Regions from separate parts of the Roseibium sp. RP-7 genome, predicted to be linked through region 2. Evidence: riboswitches for the same ligand, from Rfam matches in the RefSeq annotation. Region 2 holds a riboswitch; each other region holds the start of a gene.
What was found. A riboswitch is a leader RNA that binds a small molecule or an ion and turns the genes downstream of it on or off. The one in region 2 is predicted to bind thiamine pyrophosphate.

Region 1: it holds a riboswitch for thiamine pyrophosphate, as region 2 does, so the genes downstream of both, ACVDG9_RS21720 (ABC transporter permease) here and thiO (glycine oxidase ThiO) in region 2, are expected to answer to the same signal.
Region 3: it holds a riboswitch for thiamine pyrophosphate, as region 2 does, so the genes downstream of both, thiM (hydroxyethylthiazole kinase) here and thiO (glycine oxidase ThiO) in region 2, are expected to answer to the same signal.

What each region holds. Positions count from the first base shown of each region.
Region 1 covers NZ_JBRKQA010000002.1:1,550,857-1,556,848, reverse strand. Annotated here, with positions in the region: gene ACVDG9_RS21735 (MFS transporter) at 1-426, shown strand, start outside; gene ACVDG9_RS21730 (adenylosuccinate synthase) at 710-2,002, shown strand; gene ACVDG9_RS21725 (hypothetical protein) at 2,267-4,039, shown strand; TPP riboswitch at 4,121-4,227, shown strand; gene ACVDG9_RS21720 (ABC transporter permease) at 4,285-5,130, shown strand; gene ACVDG9_RS21715 (ABC transporter substrate-binding protein) at 5,153-5,992, shown strand, end outside.
Region 2 covers NZ_JBRKQA010000001.1:2,290,515-2,296,506, reverse strand. Annotated here, with positions in the region: gene ACVDG9_RS10440 (CoA-acylating methylmalonate-semialdehyde dehydrogenase) at 1-722, opposite strand, end outside; gene ACVDG9_RS10435 (LysR family transcriptional regulator) at 1,063-1,944, shown strand; gene ACVDG9_RS10430 (thiamine phosphate synthase) at 1,972-2,577, opposite strand; gene ACVDG9_RS10425 (thiazole synthase) at 2,574-3,347, opposite strand; gene thiS (sulfur carrier protein ThiS) at 3,353-3,550, opposite strand; partial or broken gene thiO (glycine oxidase ThiO) at 3,534-4,511, opposite strand; TPP riboswitch at 4,673-4,793, opposite strand; gene ACVDG9_RS10410 (P-loop NTPase family protein) at 4,841-5,365, opposite strand; gene ACVDG9_RS10405 (pirin family protein) at 5,512-5,992, shown strand, end outside.
Region 3 covers NZ_JBRKQA010000002.1:491,537-497,528, forward strand. Annotated here, with positions in the region: gene ACVDG9_RS16925 (TRAP transporter substrate-binding protein) at 1-607, opposite strand, end outside; gene thiD (bifunctional hydroxymethylpyrimidine kinase/phosphomethylpyrimidine kinase) at 609-1,415, opposite strand; gene thiM (hydroxyethylthiazole kinase) at 1,452-2,225, opposite strand; TPP riboswitch at 2,294-2,404, opposite strand; gene ACVDG9_RS16940 (Lrp/AsnC ligand binding domain-containing protein) at 2,612-2,848, shown strand; gene ACVDG9_RS16945 (hypothetical protein) at 2,870-3,277, shown strand; gene ACVDG9_RS16950 (DMT family transporter) at 3,509-4,510, opposite strand; gene sbmA (peptide antibiotic transporter SbmA) at 4,616-5,872, opposite strand.

The DNA.
Region 1 (5,992 bases), on a different contig from region 2:
GGGCTGGCCTGTCTCTTTATATCGGGGTCTTCGACCCGGCTGGAGCTTTTTGCAGGCGTCTTCCTGTTTGGCGGATTTGCCCTGCCGCTCTATTCCCTTTGTGCGGCCCATGCCAACGACAATGCCGAGCCCGGACAATTCATCGATGTGGTGGCGGGGCTCACACTTGCCTATGGCGTGGGCGCCATGGCGGGGCCGTTCATTGCCTCACTGGTGATGGAGCAATTCGGCCCCTCGGCCTTCTTCCTCTATACCGCCACACTGCACCTGTCGCTCGTGGTGTTCATCTTCGCGCGGATCGTCAGCCGGGACGCTGTTCCCGCAAGCAAGCGGCATCGCTTTGTCTGGCTGCTGCGCACGTCGCCGATGATTTTCAGGCTTGCGCGCAACGACAAGCCGGATGCAGGTGAGCCACCGGCTAAATAATCTGCCGTCGCGACATTGCCGCAAATGCAGTCTAATCCGGGAAAAGTCCGTTCAGGTGCACGTCATGACTGGTCAATTGTCACAGGGGTGACCGGGCCGATCAGGAGAGCTGGCAAAAAAACCTGCTTTTGGCTCTCAATCTCCCTGCGGAGACTCGCATGAGCAGGGAAACCTGTCTATAGTCCGCGCCGTTTGCCCCGGTCCGGTTGCCGGGGCTTGTCGTGTTGGCGCCCCGGACAAGTTTCGGATGGTGCGGAAGCTGCTTCAGGAGAGCAAAGTCTAGATGGCGAATGTGGTTGTTGTCGGTTCGCAATGGGGTGACGAAGGCAAAGGCAAGATTGTCGACTGGTTGTCGGAACAAGCCGATGTCATCGTAAGGTTCCAGGGCGGGCACAATGCCGGTCATACCCTTGTCATCGACGGTGTCAGCTACAAGCTGTCTCTCCTGCCGTCCGGGGTTGCACGCGAAGGCAAGCTGTCCGTCATCGGCAACGGCGTCGTGCTGGATCCGCATGCGCTGGCAGAGGAAGTCGAACGCCTCAGCAAGCAGGGCGTCGTGGTGACGCCGGAAAGCCTGCGTGTTGCCGAGAACGCAACGCTGATCCTGTCTCTGCACCGCGAGCTTGATGCGTTGCGCGAGAATTCCAACACCGGAACGCGCATCGGCACCACCAAGCGCGGTATCGGACCTGCGTATGAAGACAAGGTTGGCCGCCGCGCTATCCGTTTGATGGACCTGAAGAACCTTGCCACTCTGCCAGCCAAGATCGACCGCTTGCTGACGCACCACAATGCGCTGCGCCGGGGGCTTGGCCAGGATGAGGTTTCCGCCCAGGCGATCTACGACGAACTTGCCAGCGTTGCGGACAAGGTCCTGCCCTACATGGACAAGGTCTGGTACCTGCTGGACGATCTGCGCCGTCAGGGCAAGCGTATCCTTTTCGAAGGTGCACAGGGCGCGTTGCTCGACATCGACCACGGCACCTATCCCTTCGTGACGTCGTCCAACACGGTCGCCGGCCAGGCTGCGGCAGGCAGTGGCCTTGGCCCGAATTCGATCAACTATGTGCTCGGTATTACCAAGGCCTATACGACACGCGTCGGTGAGGGCCCGTTCCCGACCGAACTGAAGGACGAGATCGGCGAGTTCCTCGGTACGCGCGGTCACGAGTTCGGTACGGTTACCGGCCGCCGCCGCCGCTGCGGCTGGTTCGACGCTGTGCTGGTGCGCCAGACCGTCTGCACCTCGGGCATCACCGGCATCGCGCTGACCAAGCTGGATGTTCTGGACGGTCTTGATGAAATCAAGATCTGCATCGGCTACGAACTGGACGGCGAGCGCATCGATTATCTGCCGGCTTCGCAGGGTGCCCAGGAGCGCGTGAAGCCGATTTACGAAAGCCTGCCGGGCTGGAAGGAATCGACCGAAGGTGCTCGCACCTGGGCCGATCTGCCGGCGCAGGCGATCAAATATGTGCGTCACGTCGAAGAACTGATCGGTGCTCCGGTCGCTCTTCTGTCGACAAGTCCGGAACGGGACGACACAATTCTTGTGCAGAATCCCTTCCAGGATTGAGATCTGTGACGTTAGAAGCACATTATTAAGGACTGCGGTTGCGTGCTGCGAATCACCGCACGCAACCACCTTTCGTTTTCGGCGTTCCATGTGTGTGCCGAACAAACAATCTGTGTTAGGAAAAGGGTACTGCGAGGTTCTCTGTCGCGGCGAAGTTATTGAAGAAATAGCACCGGTTTTCGAAAAACTTGCTATAAGCCTGAGAATGAAACGAAATCTCGGGCCCGCAGAACAGATCCTTGCAGTCGGCCGGTAGGCAGGAAGATGGCTGATTACTATTCAATTCTGAAGAAAACGATCGCGTCTTTACCTGAAAACAATGGTGCTGCACGCAGAAGCGTTTACAGCCGTGCGCGCAATGCCATCGTCAATCAGCTGAAAGCCTACGAGCCGCCGCTGGCGCCGTCCGAGATCACGGCCGAGCAGCTGCGTCTGGAAGAAGCCATTCGCAAGGTGGAAGCCGAAGCCGCCCGCGAAAGCCTCGGTCTCAGCCCCACTGTTCCGAAGGTCGAAACGCCGACCCCGGCGCCGCAGGTTTCCGCGCCGCCCGTGACACCGCCTTCGGCTGAGCCGGTGGCAGAGGCTGCGCCGGAAGCGCCTGCGCCTGCACCACAGGAACCTGAAACAACTGCAGCACCGGTGGTGGATACCCCGGCTCCGTCGCCCTTGAAGGAAACCCTGACACAGGCCGAAGCGCTTGGCACCGCGGCCAGCCAGGCTGTTCACCACGCCAAGGAAGCTGCCGACCCGGGCGCTGCGCCTGTGCGCCAGGAGCCCTCTTTCGGCGGACCTGTGCAGCCGGAACAGACAGATGATGGCCTGTTCGAGCCTGCGGATACCACCGGTGCGGCCGATCCCGCCGATCAGACTTATCCAGGCGAGGAAACAGCCAAGCCGAAGGACAAGTCGGCCTCCAAGAAAAGCCGCTCCAAGCGCGCCAAGCCGAGTGCTTCGGATGCGCTGCGCGGTGATTCATCCGGCAGCCGCACCGTTCCGATCGTCATTGCTGCGGGTGTCCTGTTGCTGGTGCTCCTGGGCGCCGGAGCCTATTTCCTGATGCCTGCGGGCGATGAGACGGCCGATAGCGGCAACGTGCCGGTTGCGTCTTCTTCGCAAACGCCTGTCGATACGCAGCCGGACACCACGCCGGAGCCTTCGACCGCTGCCCCTGCCGGAGAAGGTGAAGAGCCTTCGAAAAACACCGACCGCCTGTTGAACGAAGGCGAGACGGATGTGGTTGCCCCGGATGCACGCACGGTAACCACGACGACGATTACCGGACAGTCTGATTCGCCTGCGCCGGCCGATACACCGCAGGTCGATACACCAGCTTCCGCTGCGCCCGAACCTTCCCAGCCGTCCATCGTGACGAGCGGAGAAAACGATCAGTCTTCTGCGACCACCGAAAGCCCGATTGCGGTGCCGGAAGACAATCTCTCGGCCATTTCGCCGGACGAAACTTCACCGGCTCCGTCCGCTACGGCTGCGGATTCCTCGGTGCAGCGCTCTATCCTTTACGAAGAAGGGGAAGAGTCCGGCGGTGCCGGAACGGCTGCGCAAGGCGCTGTCGTTTGGGGTGTCGATGAAGAAACGAATCTGGACGGCAAGGCTCTCGCGGTTCTGAGCGCCTCCATTGAAATCCCCGAGCGGGATGTGAAGGTCGACATTCGCATCAAGCCGAATGACGATACTTCCTTGCCCGCCAGCCATCTGGTCGAGATCAAGTACGAGTTCCCGGAAAACTTCGCTCCAGGTGACGTCGTCAACGTGCCAGGCCTGGTCATGAAGCCTACGGAAGAAGCTCGTGGCGATGCGCTGATCGGCGCTTCCGTGAAAGTGTCCCCGGGCTTTTTCTGGATTGCCCTTTCCAGCTTGCCGAACGAGCAGCAACGCAATCTCGCCCTGCTGCGCGAACGCGGCTGGATCGACATTCCGATGCTTTACGAAAACGGCAAGCGCGGCATCCTGACCCTGGAAAAGGGAACCGCCGGTGCAGATGCCGTTGAAAAGGCGATCACGTCCTGGCAAGCCGGCTAAGCGCCAACCTGCCTCCTTTCAAAATCTGAAGAAGCCGCCTCACGGCGGCTTGCCTTTTTCCGTCACACAAGGCATGGTCCGGCTTGGTCCGAGGGGTGTTCCGGTTACCGGAGCTGAGATGGCGTAATGCCGAACCCTTAGAACCTGATCCGGGTCATGCCGGCGAAGGGACGGAATCCTTAGCCTATTCCCGGATCTCCATTGTCATTTTCGGCTTGTCCGAAGACGGGAGATCCTATGCGTACTTGTCTGCGACCACTGCGGTCGCCGCACATCCGAATGCCGGTATCGGCTTTCATGCGTTCCTGTTGGCCAATGGCGGCGGGGGCTGCGGGATGATGGCGTTTGTGAAAGCTGTTGCCAGGACCATACTCGGCCTGCTGCTGACTGTCGTTATCTGGGCGGCAATCGTCCATGTGTTCGACACCCAGCATTATATCCTGCCGGGTCCGGACCGCGTCTTTACAGCCTTTGTCAAACACGCAGGCTTCCTTCTGCATCATGCCGGCATCACCGCCTATGAGACGGTGCTCGGGTTTGTGCTGGGGGCAGCCGCCGGGGCATTGCTTTCCGTTCTTTTGTGGCTGTTTCCGATTGCTGCAAGATTTGCCATGCCGCCCATTCTGGTGACGCAGGCCCTGCCTGTTTTCGCAATCGCGCCGATCCTGGTGCTCTGGCTCGGTTTCGGGCTGGCCTCCAAGATCGTCGTCATCATCCTGGTCATCTTCTTCACGGTCACATCGACGTTTTTCGATGGCCTGCAGCGGCTTGACCCGGGTTTGTGCGATCTCGCCCGGCTTTATCGTCTGTCTCGCCTGAAGGAACTCTGGTTCTTTCGCCTGCCGTCAGGCTTGCCGGCGTTTGCCTCCGGCCTGCGGGTGGCCGCGGTGTTCGCTCCCATGGGGGCGATCATCGGCGAATGGGCCGGGGCAAAAGGAGGCCTTGCCTTCATCATGCTTCAAAGCAGCAACCGGATGCAGGCGGACATGATGTTCGCCGCCCTGATCCTGCTCGCGGCGATGGTGCTGATCATGCGCTTTGCCGTGAACCATCTCACCCGACTTCTTGTTCCCTGGCAGCCGCTCACCTAGCTGCCGCTCTACGGAGGACCTCATGAAAAAACAAATCCTGTCACTCGCATTGGCCGCCGGGCTGTTGGCATCGGGGCCGGTACAGGCCAGTGAGAAACTGACCTTGCTGCTCGACTGGTTCATCAATCCGGATCACGCGCCGCTGGTAACTGCGCAGACCAAGGGTTTCTTCGAGGCAGAAGGCCTCGAGGTTGAGATCATCGAACCGGCGGACCCGGCAATGCCGCCGAAACTGGTTGCTGCCGGGCAGGGCGATATCGCGGTGTCCTATCAGCCGACGCTTCATGCGCAAATCGAGGAAGAGCTGCCGCTGAAATGGATCGGTACGCTGGTGGAAACGCCCCTCAATTCTCTCATCGTGCTGAAGGACGGCCCGATACAGGAACTAAAGGACCTCAAGGGGAAGAGTGTCGGTTTTTCCGTGTCCGGCTTCGAGGACGCGATGCTGGGCCAGATGCTGCGTTCGGCCGGTTTGACCATGGATGATGTCGAGCTGGTGAACGTCAATTTCGCGTTGTCAGGCTCTCTGCTTGCCGGTCAGGTGGATGCGGTGATCGGCGCATATCGCAATTTCGAGCTCACCCAGCTCGAAATCGAAGGCAAACCCGGCAAGGCTTTCTTCCCGGAAGAAAACGGTGTGCCGATCTTTGATGAGCTGATCTATGTCGTCAACAAGGACAAGACGGACGATCCCCGCTTTGCCAGGTTCCTGGCAGCCGTGGAAGCGGCCACCATCTATCTGAGCAATCACCCGGAAGAAGCCTGGAATGCCTTCATAGAAGCGTATCCGAACCTCAATGACGAGCTGAACAGGCGGGCATGGTTCGATACGTTGCCGCGGTTCGCCAAGCGTCCCGCTGCA
Region 2 (5,992 bases):
CCGGATGCAGTTGCACGGGCATAGACATACTGGGCAATCGGCGTGGAACCGACGAAGCCGACAGCCTGGATGGTTTCATCGTCCAGGATTGCATCGACCGCGCTCTTGTCGCCGTTGACGACGTTCAGAACACCTTCCGGCAGACCGGCTTCGATCATCAGTTCAGCAAGCATGATCGGCACGGACGGATCGCGTTCGGACGGCTTCAGGATGAAGGCGTTGCCACAAGCGATCGCCGGGCAGAATTTCCACATCGGGATCATGGCCGGGAAGTTGAACGGCGTGATGCCGGCAACGACGCCAAGCGGCTGGCGCATGGAGTACATGTCGATGCCAGGACCGGCGCCTTCGGTGAATTCACCCTTCAGGAGATGCGGCGCACCAATGCAGAACTCGGCGACTTCCAGACCGCGGATAACGTCGCCCTTGGCGTCCGGAATCGTTTTGCCGTGTTCGCGGGAAAGAGCTTCAGCCAGCTTGTCCATGTCGCGGTTGAGAAGATCTACGAACTTCATCATCACGCGAGCGCGACGCTGCGGGTTGGTGGCAGCCCAGGCAGGCTGTGCGGCAGCAGCATTGGCAATTGCCGCGTCCATCTCGGCCTGGCTGGCCAGGGCGACCTGCGCCTCGACTTCACCGGTTGCCGGGTTGTAGACGTCTGCAAAGCGGCCGGAGGTTCCCTCCACGTACTTGCCGCCGATAAAATGACCGATCTTCCGCATGTCGCGTTTCTCCCAATATGTCCTGACACCAGCCAAAAGGATTTTGGGCGAGCGTCCGAGATGATGTCTTTCTGACTTTTATTTTTGCTACAAACAAGAACCAGATTTCCGGACCCGTTGTGCGTTTTTCGAAGTTATGCAATAAAACGCCACGAAGCGTTTGAGACAAACGATAGGTCCATTCCCCCTCGGTTGTCATCCCGGCTGAAACTTTACCAAAAGCCGGTGTGCAGCAAGGCGTGAACTCACCACCATGAACGCGGCGGCCATCGTGCCTGGTATCTGACATCAGCTGAAAAAACAAAACGGAGTGGCTGGTCATCGCGGAAAGCAAATCGACATGAACTGGGACGACATCCGCATCTTTCTCGCGATCGCTCGAACAGGACAAATCCTGGCGGCAGCGCGCCGTCTGGGCCTCAACCACGCCACGGTGGCGCGCAGGCTGACGAGTCTCGAAGACAGCATCGGCACACGCCTCTTCGACAGATCAACATCCGGCTGCCTTCTGACGGAAGCCGGCAGCCGCTTCTTTGACCGGGCAGAACGGATCGAAGCCGAGGCGGTGGCAGCGGAAGCCGACCTGACAAACAATACGCCGGAAATTTCCGGAACCGTTCGCATCGGTGCGCCCGATGGTTTCGGTGTTGCGTATCTTGCGCCCCGGCTTGGCAAGCTCACGGAAAAACATCCCGGACTGACGGTGCAGCTCGTTCCCGTACCCCGCTCCTTCTCGCTCTCGCGCCGTGAAGCTGATATCGCCGTGACAATAGACAGGCCGGAAACAGGCAGGCTGGTTGCCGGCAAGCTCGTCGACTATTCGCTCGGCCTTTATGCGTCAAAAACCTATCTGGAAAGCCGGGGAGCGCCTGCCTCCGCAAGCAATCTGATCGACCACGATCTTATTGGCTACGTGGAAGACCTGCTCTATTCGCCATCGCTGAACTATGGCACCGAGATCCTGAAAGACTGGACCGCGCGATTTGAAATCGCCTCCGCACTCGGCCAGACCGAAGCAGTCAGGTCCGGCGCCGGTATCGGCATCCTTCACGATTTTATCGCGCGCGACAATGCCGACCTGATCGCCGTTCTCCCGGAGATAAAGCTTCACCGGGCCTACTGGATGGTGACACATGAAAGTTCACGCCCTCTCCGCCATGTTGCCACGGCACAGGATTTTCTGCGCGACCAAGTCGCGCGCGATAAAGCGATTTTCGTTTAACCAGGCCGAAGGCGAAACGCACCCAACCTACCGCCAGGGATCTGTCGCCATTATCCATTCCCTGGTGCGCGCTTCCGGGTCGGCATTCCGGGTGATGTCGGTGACAACGGCTGCGATATCTGCGCCGTTCTCGAACACACCCGGCAGACGTTCCGGATTGAGGCCGCCAATAGCAACCAGCGGCAATTCGCCGATCTGCCGCTTCCACCGACCGACCTTTTCAACGCCTTGGGGCGCCCATTTCATTTCTTTCAGGATCGTCGGATAGACAGGCCCCAGCGCGACATAATCGGGCTCGATAGAAAGAGCGATTTCCAGTTCCTCTCCGTCATGGGTCGAAACGCCAAGTTTCAGACCCGCCTTGCGAATGGCCGCCACATCGGCATCAACAAGGTCTTCCTGACCAAGGTGGACAAAGTCGCAGTCCAGTTCAATCGCGAGCTGCCAATAGTCGTTCACGACAAGTTGGCAGCCGTGCTTTTCGCAAGCGCTCTTGGATGCTGCGATTTCCTTGCGCAGGACTTCGTCGCTAGCGTCCTTGATGCGCAGTTGAACCAGTTTGACGCCAAGCGGAACCAGCCGCTCGATCCAGTCGGAACTGTCGACGATGAGGTAAAAGGGATCGAGCTTCATTCAAACACCGCCATTCCGAGAACCGGGGTAGAAGGAACCGCCATGTCGCGAGGTTCCAGGGGTTGAGCTTCATAGGCCAGGCGACCGGCCTCAATTGCAACTGCAAAGGCTTTAGCCATTGCGACAGGGTCTCCGGCCTTTGCCACAGCCGTATTCAGCAGCACCGCATCGAAACCGAGTTCCAGAACAGCGGTCGCATGGGACGGTCTGCCAAGACCGGCATCCACAACAAGTGGGATGCCTTTGAAGTGACTGCGATAGGCACGAAGGGCATCCGGATTGACCGGCCCTTTCGCCGAACCGATTGGCGCACACCAGGGCATCAACACCTGGCACCCCGCCTCAAGCAACCGTTCGCCGACGACAATATCGTCCGTCGTATAGGGAAACACCTTGAAGCCGTCATCGCTCAGGATACGTGCGGCTTCCACGAGGCCAAAGACATCCGGCTGCAGGCTGTCATGATGACCGATCACTTCCAGCTTGATCCAGTCGGTTCCAAAAAGGTCGCGTGCCATTTTTGCGGTGGTGACGGCTTCCTTCACCGAATGACATCCCGCAGTGTTGGGCAGCACCTTGACGTTCAGTTCCCGGATCAGGTCCCAGAACCGGCCGCCTCCGCCACTTCCTGCCGTTTCGCGCCGAAGGGACACCGTCAGAATTTCAGCCCCAGATACCTTCACCGCGTCCGACAGAATTTGGGGTGATGGGTACTGGGCAGTTCCAAGCAGGAAACGCGACGCAACGCTTTCGCCATAAACTTCAAACATGGGCGTCATCCTCCCTGCATCGGCGACAGGATCTCGATACGGTCGCCAGCTTGAAGGACGCAAACGCTTCGTTCTTCAGCACAAACCAGATCGCCGTTGCGTGCCGTTGCAAGAAACTCGTGGTCATAGGCCAGTTCGTCCAGAAGCGCAGCCAGCGTCGCGCTGACAACTTCCTGAGGTTCGCCGTTAATGGTTAGCTTCAAGGGACTTCTCCTGAAGGTGTTGCATGATCCTGTCTGCCGCCTCCATGGCAAAATTCGGAGCAAGCAGGAAGCCGTGCCGGTAGAATCCGTTCATTGACAACGTGTTGCCGGTAAACGTGAGACGAGGAAGATTGTTTGGATATGCCGGGCGGAGGCCCACCCCGGTTTCGATGATCTTTGCCTCGGCAAATCCCGGATGCAGGCTGTAGGCGGCATTTAGAAGTTCCATGGTGGACCGAACGCTGACCGCTCCCTGGTCACCGCTTTCGATCATGGTTGCCCCGACCATGAAGACACTGTTGTCACGAGGCACCACATAGACCGGGATGCGCGGGTGCAGAAAACGCACCGGCCGCGAGAGGGAGACATCCGGCGCGTGGAGGATCAGCATTTCACCGCGTACGGGACGCAAATGCGGATCCGGCGAGGCCATGCCGGTACAATCGGCGACAAGATCGGTCGCCGCGGTGAAATGCTGCGCCTCTAACCTCACCTTGGCACCGCTTTCAGACACCTTTGCCCGCAATGCCGTGAGGGCCTGCCGCGGATCGAGATGGGCTTACGCGGCAAAATGGAGCCCCTTTGCAAATCGGCCTGCGAGGTCCGGCTCGAGTGCGCCCAGCGCGTCAGTTTCGAGCCAGACAAAGCCGCTGGTTCGAGAAGCAAAGCGACTTAACTCGCCGGTATCGCGCGGCGCGGCAACAACCAGCGTGCCATTGTGCCGGACCTGTCCCGGCAGGACCTTGCTCCACCAGCCAATGGAGGCTTGCCCGAGCCGCAGAACATCTTCCTCGGCACTTTCCCGCTCACACCATGGCGCCAACATGCCGCCTGCCAGCCAGGAGGCACTGGCGGTGAGATCCTTGTGTTTTTCCAGCAGCTCCACCCGCACACCGCCCGAGACAAGCTCATGTGCCAGTGCCAGACCGGCGACACCCGCCCCTTTGATACCGACCTTCATTCCGCCTCACCTGCCAGGGTGGACGTCAGTCGTTCGACATCACGGAATGTCTGATAGCCCGCTTGCATTCAACGGATCTCCGCAAGGACCGGAAAAGGTCCCGCATTTCGGACATTCGGCTTGGAAAGGTGGCCGGGTTGGAGCATTGCCGTGGCGAACGCAGCTGGCCGAGAACACCTTCCCTTCGCCAGCATGACCTGGATCAGGTTCGTCGGGTCCCTGCACTGCGCAAGTGCGCCAGCAGTATCTCAGCCTCTTCTGGAGGCACCCCGGGTGAACCCCTGTTGTGCCGCCCGTCAGGTGCACCTGTCAAGAGACAGGATGAGCCTTCATCCTTGTTGCCAGGGGCGCGCCAGAAAGTCGTCGATTTCGGCAAGGGTGCTGAACCGATAGACTTTCAGATGGTCCGGAGGTTCGCGGTAGATGTGCTCCAGCTTGGCTCTGGCGGAGTGTCTCGTTCGCCAGATGAACCTCAGGAATTCAACAGTTTGCCAGTTGAACTGCTCCGGGCAGCCCTCGGCCAGATCCGGACGGCTTTGCCCATTGTATTTCACCGACCGTTTCAACACTCGAAATATGCGGCGCATTACCGGAACATCGAGCCAGATGAAAGTGTCGGCACGTTCGATACGTTCCGCATAGGTGCTTGAATGACCGCCCTCGAAGATCCACACATCCTTCAGATGGACCTCATGCGTCAGCTGGTCTTTCTCTTCCCGCGTCCGCTCGTTCCAACCGGAGCGGTAGTGGATCTTGTCCATATGATAGACCGGCAGTCCGGTTTTCCGCCCAAGGGCAACGGCAAGCGTGCTTTTGCCCGACCCCGGGCCGCCAACGATCATCACGCGTTTCATGTCGCACCAAACAAAAGCAAGGAAGGGCCGGTCGTTATACAGATTGTGCAGGGGATGAAAACCCGAAACAGACTGTTCAATGGACACTTCGGCTTCGCTGGCCCTATCTAGTTTGCAAGACAGAATGTTCTTTGATGGAGAGGCAGATGAGCTGGTTGAATTGCCCTGATCCCGTACCGGGAAATGCTGCAAGCTGTGACCCGATTGAAACGATCATCGTACCGCGGACATCCGACCTCGGTGGATTTTCGGTAAGACGTGCCTTGCCGTCTGCCAGGCGGCGGATGGTTGGCCCGTTCATCTTCTTCGACCAGATGGGCCCGGCAGAACTTTTGGTCGGCGGCGGTATCGACGTTCGCCCGCATCCTCACATCGGGTTGGCGACAGTTACCTATCTCTTCGAAGGAGAGATGTATCATCGTGACAGCCTTGGAACGGAGATTGCGATTGCCCCCGGTGCTCTGAACTGGATGAGCGCCGGCAAGGGCATCGTGCATTCCGAACGTGAGAGGCCGGAACGCCTGCAGGAAAAACGTCCCCTGTTCGGCCTGCAGAGCTGGGTGGCCCTGCCCAAACACCTGGAAGAGACTGACCCGACCTTCCAGCACCACGGCACAGAAGAACAGC
Region 3 (5,992 bases), on a different contig from region 2:
CTGGCGTCGCTCCAAGCCGATGCATCACTTCGCCGCCAAGGCCCGGCATACGGATCTTCAGTCCCTTGAGATCGTCAAGAGTGTTGATTTCGCGCTTGAACCAGCCCCCCATCTGGACGCCGGTGTTGCCGGCCATTACGGGCCTTAGTCCGAACGGGGCATAAAGTTCGTCCCAAAGCGCCTGGCCGCCCCCCTGCTCAATCCAGGTGATATGCTCATGCGGCAGCAAACCGAAAGGGATCGCGGTGAAATAGACCGAAGCCGGGATCTTGCCCTGCCAGAAAAACGAGGCCGTGTGCGCCATCTGCGCCGTCCCCGCCGAGACAGCCTCGAACACGCCCAGAGCCGGCACCAGTTCCCCTGCAGCATAAAGCCGAACGCGCAGGCGACCGCCGGACATCAGCTCGATCCTGTCGGCAATGCGCTGCGCCGTGATCCCGGGCCCCGGCAGGTTCTTTGGCCAGGATGTGACCATCTTCCATTCCAGCGTCGCCTGCTCCTGCGCCACCGCCGGGGCGGCCAATGCGCTTGCACCGGCGGCGGCGGAAGCCCCCAGAAGTCCGCGACGGCTGATCCGTCCGGTTTCGGTTTTTGGCTGATCGGTCATCTCACTTGCTCCAGAACGCGTGGAAATGATGGACTGGCCCGTGACCACTGCCGATGAGAAGCGTGTCGGCAGCGGCGATGGCAGCCTGAATATAGGACTTGGCAGACCTGACCGCCGCTTCCATCTCCTGCCCCTTGGCGAGACCCGAGGCAATCGCGGATGACAGGGTGCAACCGGTGCCATGCGTGTTGTCGGTCTTGATCCGCTCTGACCTGAGCCAGACCGCATTGCCTTTGTGATCCAGAAGCAGATCGGCGCTATTCGCGCCAGACCCGTGCCCGCCCTTGAGCAGAACCGCGTTGGCTCCAAGACCAAGCAGACGTTCTGCCTGCGCCTGCATTTGCGTTTCGTCTGCGGCGACGTCGCCCTGCAACATGCGGGCAGCTTCATGCAGGTTCGGGGTAACAATATCGGCCAGCGGCAGCAGCAAGGCAATCAGCGTGTCGACCGCACTGTCGGCAAGCAACGGGTCACCGGAGGCAGCCACCATCACCGGGTCAAGCACAACCGGGCCAGTCTCATGTGCACGAAGCCCTTCAGCTACCACCTCGATCGTATCGACACGCGACAGCATGCCGATCTTTGTCGCCTTGACGGCAAGGTCGGAAAAGACGGCCGTCATCTGGGCCCGCACGAACTCCGGCGGCACATCATGGATGGCGCTGACGCCAAGCGTGTTCTGCGCCGTCAGGGCTGCAATAACACTGGCACCAAAGACGCCGTTTGCGGAAAAGGTCTTGAGATCAGCCTGAATGCCGGCTCCGCCGCCGGAATCCGATCCTGCAATGGTTACCGCAATTGCGGTCATGGGAACCTCCTGGGAGTAGATGCCGAAAAGGCGGCGTCAGCCGGTCTTGAGACGGGCTTCAATGTCGCGGTCAGTCAGGCAGTAGAGTGTGTCGAGCAACTCCGGCACCAGACTGCCTGGCCCGCCTGACCGGCTGGCCGCGATTTCGCCGGCAATGTTGAAGACGGACAGTCCGCAAGCAGCTGCAAGCGCCCTGTCCTTTTCGATGCTCAGGAACGCCGCCAGAACCGCACCGCCGGCACAGCCGGTGGCCGTCACGCGTGACATCAGCGGATCGCCGTTGCGCAGCAGGAAATCCTCGCCGCGGCTCTCGACCCTGTCTTCCGGGCCAGTGACCGCAAAAACCGTTCCGGCCTCGATCAATGCATCGGCATCCGCCCGCTCCGGCAGGAGAGCGTTGAGTTCTTCCGGATTGAGCCGCACCAGATCCGGCTTCAGGCCCAGCAATTCGCGTGCATAGGCGCAGCGCACGGGAGACCGGTTGACGAAAACCGGATCGACACAAACCGGACGTCCGGCAGTCCTGGCAGCTTCGATCGCTAGCGGAATGGCTGCACGGCGTTCCTCGTCAAGGGTGCCGAGGTTCACCAGCAGTGCATCAGCCCCACCGGCAAAAGCCGCAACTTCCTCCCGCGCGATGGTCATGGAAGGAACGGCGCCGAGCGCAAGCAGCACATTGGCGGTGAAACTCTGGGCGACCGCATTGGTGATGGCGTGAACGCGCGGCGTTTTCTGTCGCACCCTTTCCAGAAGGGTGAAGACCTGTTCGGCGCTCAGGGCTTGCGTGGAAGCAGCAACGGAAAGGCTCATGACGGCTCTCCTGCGACAGAAAGCCCGTTGCCGGTATTCCGGAAAGGACGTGTTGAAGGGAGTGGTGTGTGCATCATGATCTCAAATCCCTCCGCCGGTATCAGCCGGATCAGGTTCAAGGAGTTGGCAGGCCGCCTCTCAGCCCGGTCCAGAATGGCCAGGCACCCCCATGAGATGATTGCACTGCTAACAAGCCGGCCGTGCGATTGCAAGACCCGGCTTGTGCAGAGCGGCTACTCGGCAATTGACTGGCGGGAGGAGATAGGCGATGTCCTAGTCTGCTTTCGTGAATCTGTTGCCCGGCATGCTTGGCTGACCGAACAGCCCGGCTGATGGTTCAGGTGACACGTTCGCCCCCTTCAAACACCAACTGCCCGGAGCGCCCCATGGTACCGTTTTTCGTGATGATCAAATGCCAGTTGGGCAAGACCTACCAGGTCGCCAATGCGATCGCCGATGCGGAAATTGCGTCCGAAGTCTACTCCACCTCCGGCGACTACGATCTTCTGGTGAAATTCTATGTCGACGACGGTTCGGACATTGGCCACTTCGTGAACGAGAAGGTCCACCCGATCGACGGCATTCAGGACACCAAAACCATCATTACCTTCAAGGCCTTCTGAACTCAGACCCGGAAATTTTCCATGAAACTCATTAAAATCGCCGCCCTTTGCCTGCCCCTCGCTCTTGCTCCGATCGGATCGACCGCGTCCGCGCAAGGCATGCCGCCGGAGCAGATCAAGCAGATCCTGGACCTTACCAAGGCCAACTGGGTGTCATTCCGCGACTGGCAGGGCCAGGAGCTGATCTATTTCACCCACCTGGAATCCTGGAAGTGCGGCATCGACTATGTCTTCTACGGACTGAACGACGATCCGATTGAGCAGGAATGGCAACTGGAAGCCTGTGACCCGGACAACCAGAATGTCGTTCTGAAGGACAAGCCCTACCTGGAGCTGCCCCTGGGGTCGGCACAGTCGATCAGCGTGCAGCTGATCTTCAAGGACGGCACAAAGAGCGCTGTTGAGCGGTTCGAATACAAGTCGCAGTAAGGCCGATTTCGGAAACCACCCGCATTCGCCGTCATTCCGGACAAGCGCAGTAAAGCTGCGTGCCGATCCGGGATCCAGCGCATCAGCGTGAGCAAAGCGAACTCTTCTCTCTTTGTCTAATGCCGCGCCTAAAGCGCGAAATAAGTCTGGATTCCGGATCTGCGCACAGCATTGCTGTGCTTGTCCGGAATGACGGGGAAGACAGCAGGCCCCGCCCTCTTGTCTCCCCCCCTACGAACGCGAGGGCGATGACGCCCGGCGTGCCTTTGTCCGGTCCAGCCCGAGCTTGTGTTCGCGGTAGATGACGAAAATACCGGCGGCAATCACGATCAGCGCCCCCAGCACCACTGCAGGCAAAGGCGTTTCGCTGAACACCACCCAACCGACAATGATCGCCCACAGCATGTTGACATAGTCGAACGGGGCAATGGTGGAGGCATCCGCGAACCGGTAGCTCTGCGTCAGCAGGATCTGGCCGACACCGCCCGCAAGGCCGATCAGCAGAAGCAGACCTGCCGTGGGCAGGTCCGGAATGATCCAGGCCTGACCCGGCAGCAGAAAGCCCAGCGGCAGCGTGAGCAGCGACAATACGGACGACATGCCCGCAAACCAGGTAACGATCGTGGACGTGCGCTCCGTCTCGCACAATTTGCGCACGGTGATCATGGCGAGCGCGGCAAAGCCGGCTCCTGTCAGGCCGATCAGGGCCCCGATCATCGAGTTGCTGTCCAACTCCGCGTCACCCAGATGCGGTGACAGCACAACCAGAATGCCGACAAAGCCGACACCGACTGCGCTCCAGCGATAGACCCGCACCTTTTCGCCAAGGAGCAGAAACGCCAGCACCACCACGAAGAGCGGCGATGCAAAGCCGATCGCCGTCGCATCCGGCAAGGGCAGCAGAGACAACGCGGTGAAGCCGCAAACCATCGCCGTCAGGCCGACGGACGCCCGGGTAAGATGTCCCAGCGGGTTGGCCGTTCGAAAGGCGAGCCCCAACTCCCGGCGCATCGCCACCATGATCAGCACCGGAAACAGCCCGAAGAAATTCCGTGCGAACACAAGCTCACCGATCGGCACCGTCTCTGCGGCGATCTTGAGGGCCGTTGCCATGACGAAGAACACCATGGTGGAGGCCACTTTCAGCGATATTCCGATAAGAGGTGCCTGCCGGGTCATCCCGGTAGGCGCCGGAGGTCCGGAGAAACGGGACTTCTGGCTCAAGAACGCCATGACAACTTCCAGGCCCGGCGCTCTTCATGAAGCCACGGGCGGTGCGTCGGACCGCGGAACCGCCGGGACAGAAAACTGGCTTGAACGTCTTGCGCAGACCTGACCTTAAGCTTGCGCCCCCGGTTCAGGAGTGGTGCCACCGGCAACCGCGAGCTCCCGCTCGGCAATGGAGACCTCAAAGCCTTTCAGACGTTTGTAGATGGACAGGAGCTCGATGATCGTCGTCCAGGAATTCACCAGGAACTGGAAGGACGAGGACACCTGGCTGAAGGCCGTCAGGATTTGCTGCACGATACCAAAGGTGATCTTGCCCACCACAATCGTCGGAATGAGGATGAAATAGGAGAAGATGTTGTCCGACTGAAGGTAAATGCCGCGGGCCAGGTTAAAATAGAGATAGTGGAAGTAGAGCCGGAAATAGTTTTGACGGACAAAACCGAACAGCTCGCGCAAGGTCGCCGGATTGGCGCGATCTTCATGATCTTCCCCGTACACAAGTTCCTTACGGTAGGCTGCCTCAACGCGCTGGTTGTGGAACTCCAGTCCGGGCAGCTTGATGCCGACAAGGCCGAGCAAAACCGTCCCAAACAGCGACCAGATGATTGCCGCGGTGAACAATGGCGCTGGAATTTCGCCTACGATCGGCAGGGACGAGACGTGACTTGAAAGCGCAAACAGCACCGGCAAGAAGGCAATCAGTGTCATGATCGAGTCGATGAATGCAACGCCAAGCCCTTCCATGATGGAAGCAAAGCGCATCGTGTCTTCCTGAATACGCTGCGAGGCACCTTCGATGTGGCGCACATTCGACCACTTTTCGACGTAGTAGTCGTTCATCGCCGTACGCCAGCGGAAGACGTAGTGGCTGACGAAGAAGCGCGTGAAGATGTAGAGAATGACCCAGACCGATGTAATCTGCGCGAAGATCAGCATCAGGTTGTAGAAGTCTGCTGCGGTGACACCGCTTTCCTCTCCATTGAGCGCGTTTTGCAGCGTATCGAAGAACGGTCTGCGCCAGTTGTTGATCGCGACTGACACCTGAACGCTGTAGTAGGTCATGAAAATGATCAGGGACGAGCCCCAGATCGACCAGATCTGCCAGCGGTGGTCGCGAGAGAACATCCACCAGAAACCGCCGAAGAGCAGCGTGCAGATGCCGTAATAGATATAGAACCAAAGAAAATCAGGTGTGACGAAATAGGGCAGCCCGATGGGTGGCTGCTCACCCTGTGGCGGCGTGCCGAAGCCCAGTGTTTCTGTCAGTCCTTCAGCAAACCCGTACCAGGCAAGGATTGCGGCGAGTGACCAGAGTAAGGCAGACAGGAAGAAAAGTTTGGGCTTGGGAAAGAAGGACTGAAACAACGGGAGGATCCTATTTCTTGAAGCGGAAGGATTCGCGCCACGCACCGATGAACCGCAAGATTGCGGCAAGAACCGGATAATTCATACGTTTATTTAAAAGAAACCACAGACACAATCTTG